Regions from separate parts of the Micromonospora sp. NPDC051300 genome, predicted to be linked through region 1. Evidence: riboswitches for the same ligand, from Rfam matches in the RefSeq annotation. Region 1 holds a riboswitch; the other holds the start of a gene.

Evidence for each region. A riboswitch is a leader RNA that binds a small molecule or an ion and turns the genes downstream of it on or off. The one in region 1 is predicted to bind cyclic di-AMP.
Region 2: another riboswitch for cyclic di-AMP. It lies ahead of ACIA5A_RS17465 (coiled-coil domain-containing protein); the one in region 1 lies ahead of ACIA5A_RS30140 (NlpC/P60 family protein).

Annotation. Positions count from the first base shown of each region.
Region 1 is NZ_JBITEP010000052.1:11,358-16,486, forward strand. Features, by position in the region: gene ACIA5A_RS30135 (N-acetylmuramoyl-L-alanine amidase) at 1-1,653, opposite strand, end outside; cyclic di-AMP (ydaO/yuaA leader) riboswitch at 1,887-2,024, shown strand; gene ACIA5A_RS30140 (NlpC/P60 family protein) at 2,092-3,069, shown strand; gene dcd (dCTP deaminase) at 3,141-3,719, opposite strand; gene ACIA5A_RS30150 (pyridoxamine 5'-phosphate oxidase family protein) at 3,798-4,346, shown strand; gene ACIA5A_RS30155 (zinc metalloprotease) at 4,443-5,129, opposite strand, start outside.
Region 2 is NZ_JBITEP010000014.1:58,262-63,390, reverse strand. Features, by position in the region: gene ACIA5A_RS17475 (helix-turn-helix transcriptional regulator) at 1-174, opposite strand, end outside; gene ACIA5A_RS17470 (carbonic anhydrase) at 346-999, shown strand; gene ACIA5A_RS17465 (coiled-coil domain-containing protein) at 1,063-2,088, opposite strand; cyclic di-AMP (ydaO/yuaA leader) riboswitch at 2,093-2,223, opposite strand; gene ACIA5A_RS17460 (YibE/F family protein) at 2,378-3,646, opposite strand; gene ACIA5A_RS17455 (hypothetical protein) at 3,852-3,974, opposite strand; gene ACIA5A_RS17450 (metal-sensitive transcriptional regulator) at 4,130-4,429, opposite strand; gene ACIA5A_RS17445 (heavy-metal-associated domain-containing protein) at 4,509-4,715, shown strand; gene ACIA5A_RS17440 (hypothetical protein) at 4,750-5,129, shown strand, end outside.

The sequences.
Region 1 (5,129 bases):
CTGGCCGAGATACCAGATCGCCGTCCAGTCACCCTGCCGGCCGGCCAGCGCGTACGTCTGTCCGGCGGAGGCGCGGGCGCCGTGGTCCGAGATGTACATCGTGTCCGGCGTGCCGTCCGGGCGCAGCCCGAGGTCGTTGACCAGCGGGGCGTCCGCGCCTGGCGCGGTCCGCAGGACCACCGCCGAGGAGCCGCGCGACGGGCACGTCTCGGCCGGCGGGGTGGGCGTCGGGACGCCCGGTGGCTGCTGGTTGCAGCCGACGAACGCCGGCCGGTTGGTGGCGAAGTCCGGGTCGATGGTGACCAGCCCGGTCCGCGACGTGCCGGTGCCGCGGAACGGCGCCTTCATCAGGTCGAAGTAGTGCGACCAGTCCCAGTAGGGTCCCGGGTCCCAGTGCATGCCCTTGACGGTGCCGGCGGTGGTGCCGGGCACGTTGTCGTGGCCGATGATGTGCTGCCGGTCCAGCGGGATGTCGAACTTGTGCGCCAGGTACCGGACCAGCTTCGCCGAGCTGCGGTACATCGCCTCGGTGTACCAGGTGCCCTGCCCGGCGAAGCCCTCGTGCTCCAGGCCGATGGACTTGGCGTTGACGTACCAGTTGCCGGCGTGCCAGCCGACGTCCTTGGCCTTGATGTGCTGGGCGACGTAGCCGTCCACCGAGCGCAGCGTGTAGTGCCAGCCCAGGTAGTCGGCCCGCTTCACCAGGTCGACGCTGGGGGCGAAGTAGCCCTCGGTGTCGTGGATGACGATGTACTCGATCTTCTGCTGCTTCGGCCGGTCGCCCAGGTCGTGGTTGCCGTAGTCGCCCGGGTCCGCGCTGAGCTGCTCGTAGGGCGCCGGGATCCACTCGCAGGCCAACCGCACCGGGCACTCCAGCCCGTCCGGCCGCGCGGCGTGCCGCAGTCCGAGCCGGGCCAGGCCGGCACGGTCCGGCTGCGCGGTGGTGGCGGCCAGGGTGACCCGCTGCCCGTCGTCGGTGGTGCGGGTGGCGCCCTGACCGAGCTGGTCGTAGACCTCGTCGGCGAAGGCCGTCGCCGCGTCGGCGGTGTCCGCGCCGGAGTAGCGGGCCACCGCGCCGTACCAGGCCGCGACGTCGCTGCCGGCGCCGACCGGCCCGCCCAGTGCCTTCTGGTACGACGCGAGCAGCGCCGCCCCGCCACGGATGTTCGCCGCCGGGTCGGTGCGCAGTTTCTGCGCGTCGAGCCCGGTGAGCGTCGCGGCGGCATCGAGCGTCTGCAGCGACGCCGTCGGCAGCGGCGTCTCCCGGGTCGGCGCGGCGGCGGTGGCCGGGTCGAGGGTGAGCGGCCGCGCGTCGTCGCCGCGCGGGTCCTCGTCCTCGTCGACGTGGGAGCTGCCCGGCGTGGCGAGGACGTGCGCGGCGTCGGTCAGGTGCATCGGGCCGTAGCCGCCGCTGGTGCTGGGCTGGCCGGGGTGGACGTCCCAGCGGGACTCCAGGTAGGAGACGCCGAGCAGCACGTTCTGCGGTACGCCGTACTCGGTCGCGGCGGCGGCGTACTGCTGCTGCCGGTCGGCGGTGGGTGGGGCGGACCGGGGCGCGGCGGTCACCGGGCCGGTGGTCGCCAGCGCGGTGGCGGCGGCCACGGCGGCGGCGAGCAGTATCCGTCTGCCCGACGGCGGGGGTGAGAGGTGCATCGAACCTCCTGGACAGGGATGGGGGTCACTGCGTCCCCACCCTCACTCCGGGCACCCGCGTCGGTCAATACCTTTCCGGTGCTGAATGTTGCATGAAAGAAAGCTTCACTCGCGTCTCGCGTCGGATATTCGGCACGGAGTGTCACTGCCGTTCGGGTTGCGGATCGATAACAGAGGTCCCTACTCTGGTCAATCGTCGGCCGCCAGTCTCATCGTCCATCCCGGGCGGTGACGGTCCGACACCGCCGAGTCGCCCACGGGCGAACCGGGGACCCAGGTACCTGGGGTGAATCCGCAGCCACTGCGGTAGGGCGGCTCCCTTCCCGCCCGAACCCGTCAGCTAACCCGGTAGGCGGTCAGACGAAGGAGTACGGACGCCCGGTGGCACACCATGCCCCGCGGCCGACGTCGAGCCGGTCTGCCGACCGGTCCGCCGCCGTGCCGCGTTCCCGCTGGTCCCGCTGCACCACCACACTCGCCGCCCTGGTCGGCGCCGCGGTCGTTCTGACCGGTGGCGCGACGGCGGCCCACGCCGAACCCTCGGTCGCCGAGATCGAGGCCCAGATCGACCGCGACTGGAACAAGCTCGAACCCGTCATCGAGCAGGTCAACGCCGTCCGCGGGCAGCTCGCCGTGCGGCGCAGGCAGGCCGACGCGCTCGGCAGGCAGATCGCTCCGCTCCAGGCCCGGGTGGACGCCGCGCTCGGGCAGGTGGGCGGGCTCGCGGCCGACGCCTACAAGGGCGACAACCTCTCCACCGTCAACGCCCTGCTGGGCAGCCGCTCGCCGAGTGAGCTGGTCAGCGGCCTGGAGATGCTCGACCGCTTCGCGCACCACCAGCAGGAGCAGGTGCACGACATCGCGGAGCTGCGCGACGAGCTGGCCGCGAAGAAGAAGCCGCTGGACGAGATGGTCGCCGACCTGAGCCGCACCGAGGCGCAGCTCGCGGCGAAGAAGAAGCAGATCGACGCCGAGATCGCCAGGCTGCAGAAGCTGCGGCTCAAGGTGTACGGCAACGGTGGCGGCGGCCCGCTGCGCCCGGCGCCCTGCCCGTCCGGATATCCGGGCGGCGCGGCCGGGGTGGCGGTCAAGTTCGCCTGCGCCCAGATCGGCAAGATCTACGTCTGGGGCGCCGCCGGCCCGGACCACTTCGACTGCTCCGGCCTGACCATGGCCGCCTGGGCCAAGGCCGGCGTCTCGCTGCCGCACAACGCCCGGCAGCAGCACGACGTCACGAAGCGGGTGAGCCGCGCCGAGCTGCGCGCCGGTGACCTGGTCTTCTACTACGGCGACCTGCACCACGTGGGCATGTACGTCGGCGACGGCTGGGTGGTGCACGCCTCCCAGTCCGGCAAGCCCATCACCATGAAGCGCGTCGACGACGGCGACATCAACAGCTACGGCCGCCCCGGCTGAGGTGTAAGGAGGGGCCCCCTGTTAACGCATTTCGCATAACAGGGGGCCCCTCCTAACAGCCACGCAGCGCGTCAGCGCGTCGGCCAGGTGCGCCAGCTCTGCCAGGAGCGGCTGGGCGTCGGGCCGCGCTGGCCCTGGTAGCGCGATCCGTAGACGGCCGACCCGTACGGGTGCTCCGCCGGCGAGGACAGCCGGAAGATGCAGAGCTGACCGATCTTCATGCCCGGCCAGAGCGTGATCGGCAGGTTCGCCACGTTGGACAGCTCCAGCGTGACGTGGCCGGAGAAGCCCGGGTCGATGAAGCCGGCGGTGGAGTGGGTCAGCAGGCCGAGCCGCCCCAGCGACGACTTGCCCTCCAGTCGCCCGGCGAGCTGGTCACCCAGCGAGATGACCTCCAGCGTGGAGGCGAGCACGAACTCGCCGGGATGCAGCACGAACGGCTGCCCCTCCGGCACCTCCACCATCGACGTCAGGTCGTCCTGCTGCACCGACGGGTCGATGTGGGTGTAGAGATGGTTGTTGAAGACCCGGAACAGCCGGTCCAGGCGTACGTCGATGCTGGACGGTTGCACCAGCGTGGGCTCGAAGGGCTCCAGCGCGAGCGTGCCCGCCTTGATCTCGGAGACCAGGTCGCGGTCGGAGAGCAGCATCGGAACACCATAGCGACCGGTACGGGTGACCTGCGTGTCGGACTGCGCTCTCGTACACCTGTTCGATAGAATGTCGGCATGGCTTCCTGGTCCGAATTCGCCGCCGACGAGCCCCGCCTCGCCGCCGAGATCCGCCTTCTGCTCCAGCAGTACGGGCCGGGCTTCGGCTACCTCGCCACGGTCCGCGCCGACGGCGGCCCCCGGGTGCACCCGGTGTCCCCGCTGATCACCGACGACGGGCTCTGGTGCTTCGTCATCGACTCCCCGAAGCGCCGCGACCTCGAACGCGACGGCCGCTACGCGCTGCACTCGTTCCCGCCGGAGGAGAGCGACGACGAGGCCTACGTGGCGGGTCGGGCCCGTCCGGTCGCCGACCCGGCCACGGTGGCCCGGCTGGCCCGCCTCGGCCGGGCGGCGCCGCAGGGCGACTGGCGGCTGTTCGAGTTCACCGTCGACGTCGCCATGCTCACCCGACGCGACCAGGTGGCCCGCCCCGGCGCCGGCCGGCCGCAGGTGCGGCTCTGGCTCGATCCGCACGACGCCACGCCGGTCCGGCGACGCGATCCGCTCGTCGCGGAGGGGCGACGCGGCCGGCACGGCTTCGACACCCGCCGTCCGGCCGCCTGACCGGGCCGGGGAAAGGCCGCCGCCCGACCGGGCCCGAAACGACAGGTGCCGGCCCCGTCCGAGGACAGGGCCGGCACCGGTACGCGGTGCGGCAGGTCAGGCCGCGCGGTAGGCGTTCCACGCGGTGAGCATGCGGCTCGCCTGGCCGGCGGTGAACTGGTACATGCAGGAGTCGTAGGTGTAGTCCATGAAGTTGGTGATCGGGTCCTTGCCCGTGGCCGAGCAGGTGTCCCGACCGGTCGGGCACTGGTACGCCGGGGAGGCCTCGGCCGGGGTGTCGGAGACGCTGTCGCCCGAGCCGGAGCAGCCGCCCTGGAAGGTGTGGTAGAGGTTCAGCCAGTGGCCGATCTCGTGGGTGCCGGTGTCACCCTGGTTGTAGTTGGTGGCGGTGCCACCGGGCAGCGACTCGTTGAGCACGACCACGCCGTCCATCTTGTCCAGCGTCCGCTTCGGGAAGGTCGCCCAGCCGAGCAGGCCGTCGCTCAGCTCGCCCAGGTACATGTTGAGCGTGTTCTTGCCGCCCGTGCGCAGCGAGGTCTTCATCGACCGCTCCGCCGAGGAGCCCTGCACGATCGGGTACCACGACGCGTTGGTCACCCGGTTGATCTTCGAGAGCTGGAACGAGAACGCGGTGGGCGCGCCGCCGGTCGAGCCCGCGTACGCCTGGTTGAGCACGCTGATCTGCTGGGTGATCAGCGAGTCCGGGATGTTGCCGCCGGCCCGGGTGCTGTTCTCCTGGATGACGTGCACGACGACCGGGATGGTCACCGTCGCCAGCGGGGC
Region 2 (5,129 bases), on a different contig from region 1:
GTCGGCCACGATGGCCTGGGCCGCCCGCTCGGTGACGCCCACCTCGTCGGCGACGTCCCGCAGGCGCGCGGTGGGGTTGCGCGCGATGGCCAGCAGGACGTGGCCGTGGTTGGTGAGGAAGGTCCAGTTGCGGCGGCTACCGTCCTCGGATGGTGTGGTCGCCATGGTGGTCATCGTATGGCGTCGGTGGCCCGGACTCCGACCCGGCGCGGGGTGGAACGGTGACGTATGAAATGCGGATCACGAAATCTTGACGTGGTGTCGGTCGCGTGTGACGGTGGGTCGCGAGGCCGACACCGCCGCCGGCCGGCCTGGTCGTGCCCTGTGAGGACGAGGTGAGCAGCGATGATCCCGACCACCCCCGACGAGGCACTCGCCGAACTGCGGGCCGGTAACCAGCGGTTCGTCACCGGTGTGCCGCAGCATCCGAATCAGGACGCCGGGCGTCGGGCCGCGGTCGCCGACGGCCAGCACCCGTTCGCGGTGATCGTCGGCTGCTCCGACTCCCGCCTCGCCGCCGAGATCATCTTCGACCAGGGTCTCGGCGACCTCTTCGTGGTACGCACCGCCGGCCACACCGCCGGCCCGGAGGTGCTCGGCAGCGTGGAGTACGCGGTCACCGTGCTCGGCACGCCGCTCGTGGTGGTGCTCGGCCACGACTCGTGCGGCGCGGTGCAGGCGGCCCGCGAGGCGGTCCGCACCGGCTCCGCCCCGGCCGGACACCTGGGCGCGGTGGTGGACGCCGTCTCGCCCAGCCTGCTGCGCGCCGCCCGGGAGGGGATCGAGGACCTTGACGGCATCGTCGACGTCCACATCGCGCAGATCGTGGAGACGCTGCTGGCCCGGTCGACGGTGCTCGCCGAGCGGGTGGCCGGCGGCGCGTGCGCGGTGGTCGGCATGTCGTACCGGCTCAGCGGTGGCGGGGTGCGGACGGTGGCGCAGTCCCCGGACCCGCTGCCCGCCCCGGCCGCGCCGGTGGACCCGGCGCTCGCCGGCTGAGCCACGCCCGGAAAGCCGGAAGGGGCCGCCCGCGGGCGGCCCCTTCTCCGTGTGTCCGTCGCGTCAGAGCAGCGACATGTGCACGTGGTCGGTGTGGTTGGACGGTCCGCTGTAGGAACTCCAACCCGTGGCCGGGAACCAGATCTGCCGGTTCCAGATCACGTAGTAGATGCCGAGCCGGTCCGCGTTGCGGATGAGGAAGGCGGCGACCTCGTTGCCGTACCTGCGGGTGTCGTTGTTGTGCCACGGCGAGAAGCCGCTGTTCTGCAGGGACCAGTCGCAGGCCTTGCCCTTGGGGTGCTCCCAGGGCCCGCCCGGTCGGTAGCAACCCACGAAGCGGTTGAAGCCGGCGCGCTTGACCTCCTTGTACGCGTGCAGCGTGCGCGGCGTGACGCAGCCGGAGGTGGTCGGGTCGTCCTCGCTGCACGACTCCGACTTCCAGCCGCCGTCGGCGGTCCGGCCGGGGCCGATCTTGGCGACCGGCGAGGTGGCCGAGACCAGACCGCCGGTGAAGCCCAGGCCGCCGACCAGCTTCAGCGCCTTCTGTGCCTCGGTCCGCTCGCGGGCCATCGCGTTCGTCTGCTTCTCCTGCTCGCGCACCTCGGCGTCGGCGGCGATCTTGGCCTGCTCGGCGCGGTTCCTGGCGTCGTTGACGGCGGCGAGCCGCTGCGCGTTGAAGAGGTTCAGCTCGTCCAGGGCGCTGGCACGCTCGACGAACGAGTCGGGCGACCGGCTCTCCAGCAGCATGGCCATCGCGCCCATCCGGCCGGTCCGGTAGGACTGCGCGGCGATCTGGTTGACCTGCGGGCTGAGCGCCGCCAGCTCGGCCTCCGCCGCCGCCTTCTCGGCCGCCAGCCGCTTCTGGCGCTGCTGCGACGTGGTGAGCTTCGACTTGGCCTGCAGGTAGTTCCGGTTGGCGGAGTCGATCGCCTCGGTGATGAGCGGTGGCTCGTCGTCCTCCGAGTGCCCGGAGGGCTTGGGGGCGGCGGCGTGCGGGGCGGCCGTCGCCGCGGTCGGCCCGACCAGCACGGCGAGCGCGGCGAGCACGGCCACCACGGGTGTCGACCAGCGGCGCAGGGGTGCCGTCACAGTGTTCCCTTCCGTCGACCGCCGACCGGGTTAGCTGACGGGTTCGGGACGGAAGTGGCCCCTACCGCTCGCGCGGATTCACCCCATGTACCTGGTTCCCCGGTTCGCCCGGAGGCGATTGGGCGGCGGCACCGCAGGCGCCGGTGCGCGCCTTCGGCGGTGACCGGGGGCGAGGTTACCCGAGATCCCGACCGGGGATCTACGTCCGGAAGCCGACCAATCGCGAGATTTCGACATTGCCCAGCGTGAGCCGTGTCGCGTTTGACGTCGGTCGTCACGCTGCGGAGTGTCACCATGCGGCCTCCGTACTCCTCGGGCCGGCGGAGCGTCCGCCGCCGAGCGCCTCCAACGCCTCGTCCCGCCCGGCCGGCGGCCGGCCGGGGTCCGCCTCGCGGCGACCGGCGGTGGTGACCACCGCGGCCAGCGCGGTGGTCAGCGGCACGGCGGCGATCAGGCCGAGCGTGGCGACCGCGCTGCGGACGATCTCCTGGGCGAGGAACTCGCTGGTCAGGATCTGGCTCACCGGCCGGGAGTCGGCGACCAGCAGGAGCAGCAGCGGCAGCGAGGCGCCCGCGTACGCGAGGACGATGGTGTTCACGGTGGACGCGATGTGCGCCCGGCCGACCCGGGTGGCCGCCCGGTAGAGCTGCCGTCGGGACAGCCCCGGGTTGGCGCGGGCCAGCTCGGTGACGGTCGCCGACTGGGTGACCGTGACGTCGTCCAGCACGCCCAGCGAGCCGATGATGATGCCGGCCAGCAGCAGCCCGTGCAGGTCCACGTCGCCCTGGAACATGGACAGCGTGGTGGCGTCCTCGCTGCCGAAGCCGGTCAGGTGGGTGGCGCCGGTGGCCAGCGTGCCGAGCACGCCGGTGACCACCAGGCTGCCGAGCGTGCCGAGCACCGCCACCGAGGTCTGCGCGCTGATCCCGTGGGTCAGGTAGAGCACCACGAACATGATCAGCGCGGCGCCGACGATCGCCACCGGCAGCGGGGAGCGGCCGGCGCCGATCCCGGGCAGCACGAAGCCGAGCAGGATGGCGAAGCTGGCCACCAGCCCGCCGAGCGCGGCCAGCCCGCGCCAGCGGCCGAACGCGACGATCGCGGCGGCGAAGAGCGCCACGAGCCACACCAGCGGCGTGCCGCGCTGGTGCTCGGCGATGTTGTAGACCTTCACCGTCGGGTCGGCCGGGTCGGTCAGCTCGACCAGGATGACCTTGTCGCCGACCTCGACCCGGGGCGCGCCGGGTCCGGCGGGGACCGGCGTCTCGACCTGCCGGCCCGCGTCCGGGCCCTGCTCGGCGGCGACGGTCACGGTGCCGCAGGGGCCGTCCTCGCCGGTCGGCGACTCCGGGGTGGGCGGGCAGGGCTCGGTCACCACCCGGGTCACCGTGCCCTGGTGGCGCGGCACGTCGGGGCCGCCTGTCGGTTCCGGGCCCTGCCGGGGCCAGAGCGCCAGCGCCGCGATCACGGTGAGCACGAAGAGCGGCACCACTGTGGCGAGGAGCAGCCGGCGTACGCGCGGCGGCGCGGGGGCGGGACGGCTGTGGTCGGCGCCCACGGCGTCTCCCAACTGTTCACGGCGCGACCCGGTCACCGGTCCGGCCGGTGCGGGCGCGTGCGGACCACGCCCGGTCGTCGCCGGGCCATGGTAGCCAGGCCGGCCGTGCCGCCCGGTGGGCCGCCGTCGGGCATCCGGTGGCCGGCGGTCAGCTCAGCGCGGCGCGCCGCCGCCGGTAGTCGTCCTCGTCGATCTCGCCGCGCGCTTACCGCTCGTCGAGGATGCGCCGGGCGGCGCCCGGCGTCGCGGCGCCCGCGCCGGTCAGCCTGACCGCCAGCCAGACCAGCCCGGCCAGCACCCCGAGGGTCAGCAGGGGCCAGAGCCACATCCCGCCCATCATCGGGCCCGACCACATCATCGCGCCGCCTCCGTCCGTCCGGGCGGGTCGGCCCGACGCCGACCCGGTCGCCACCTCGACGGTACGTCCGCAGCCGGCCGGCGGAGCCGGGCCACGCGGCTCGTCTTCCGGGTCGGAAGTCCTGGTCAGCCGCGCTTCATGAGGCGGCCGACGGCGGCCATCATCTCGGTCGCCATCTCGTCGGCCCGGCCCTCGGCGGCGCCCTCGTGCATGCAGTGCCGGGCGTGGCCGTCGAGCAGGCCCAGGGCCACCTTGTCCAGCGCGGCCTGGATGGCCGAGATCTGGGTCAGCACGTCGATGCAGTAGCGGTCGTCCTCGACCATCTTCTCGATGCCGCGGACCTGGCCCTCGACGCGACGGAGCCGGGCGAGGAGCTGGTCCTTGCTGGCGGTGTAGCCCCGGGTCGGGGTGGTCGGCGTGGTCATACGTCGAGGATAGCGTACCCCTCGGGGGTATGCTAACGTTCGCGTTGTACCCCCAGGGGGTATTCGAATGGAGGGCGAGATGGACACCACCTACCAGGTGAACGGCATGACCTGCGGCCACTGCGTCAACGCCGTCAGCACCGAGCTGACCGCGCTGCCCGGCGTCACCGACGTCCAGGTCGACCTGGCCACCGGCCGGGTCACCGTCACCAGCGAGGGCCCGCTGGACGACACCGCGGTACGCGCCGCCGTCGACGAGGCCGGCTACGACCTCGCCGAGGCGTGACGGGCCCACCGATCCGTCAACCGGAGGAGGCACCATGAACACGGCGACGAAGCTGAGCGGCTTCGCCCTCGGCCTCGCGGCGATGTTCGGCGGGGCGTTCGGGATCGGTCACCTGACCGGTCCCGTCGCCCCGGCCGCCGAGACCAGCCACGACACCACCGACACCGACCACGGGGCCGGCGCCGCCGGGCACGGCGACACGGGCGCGACCGACGCGGCGCACCTGCCCGGCGGGCTGCTCGTCTCGGAGCGCGGCTACACGTTCCAGCCGGTCGCCGCCCCGACCGGCGAGTTCGCGTTCCGGATCACCGGACCGGACGGCCGGCCGGTCACCCGCTACGAGGTGGCCCACGACAAGCGCATGCACCTGATCGTCGCCCGGCGTGACCTGTCCGGCTTCCGCCACGTCCACCC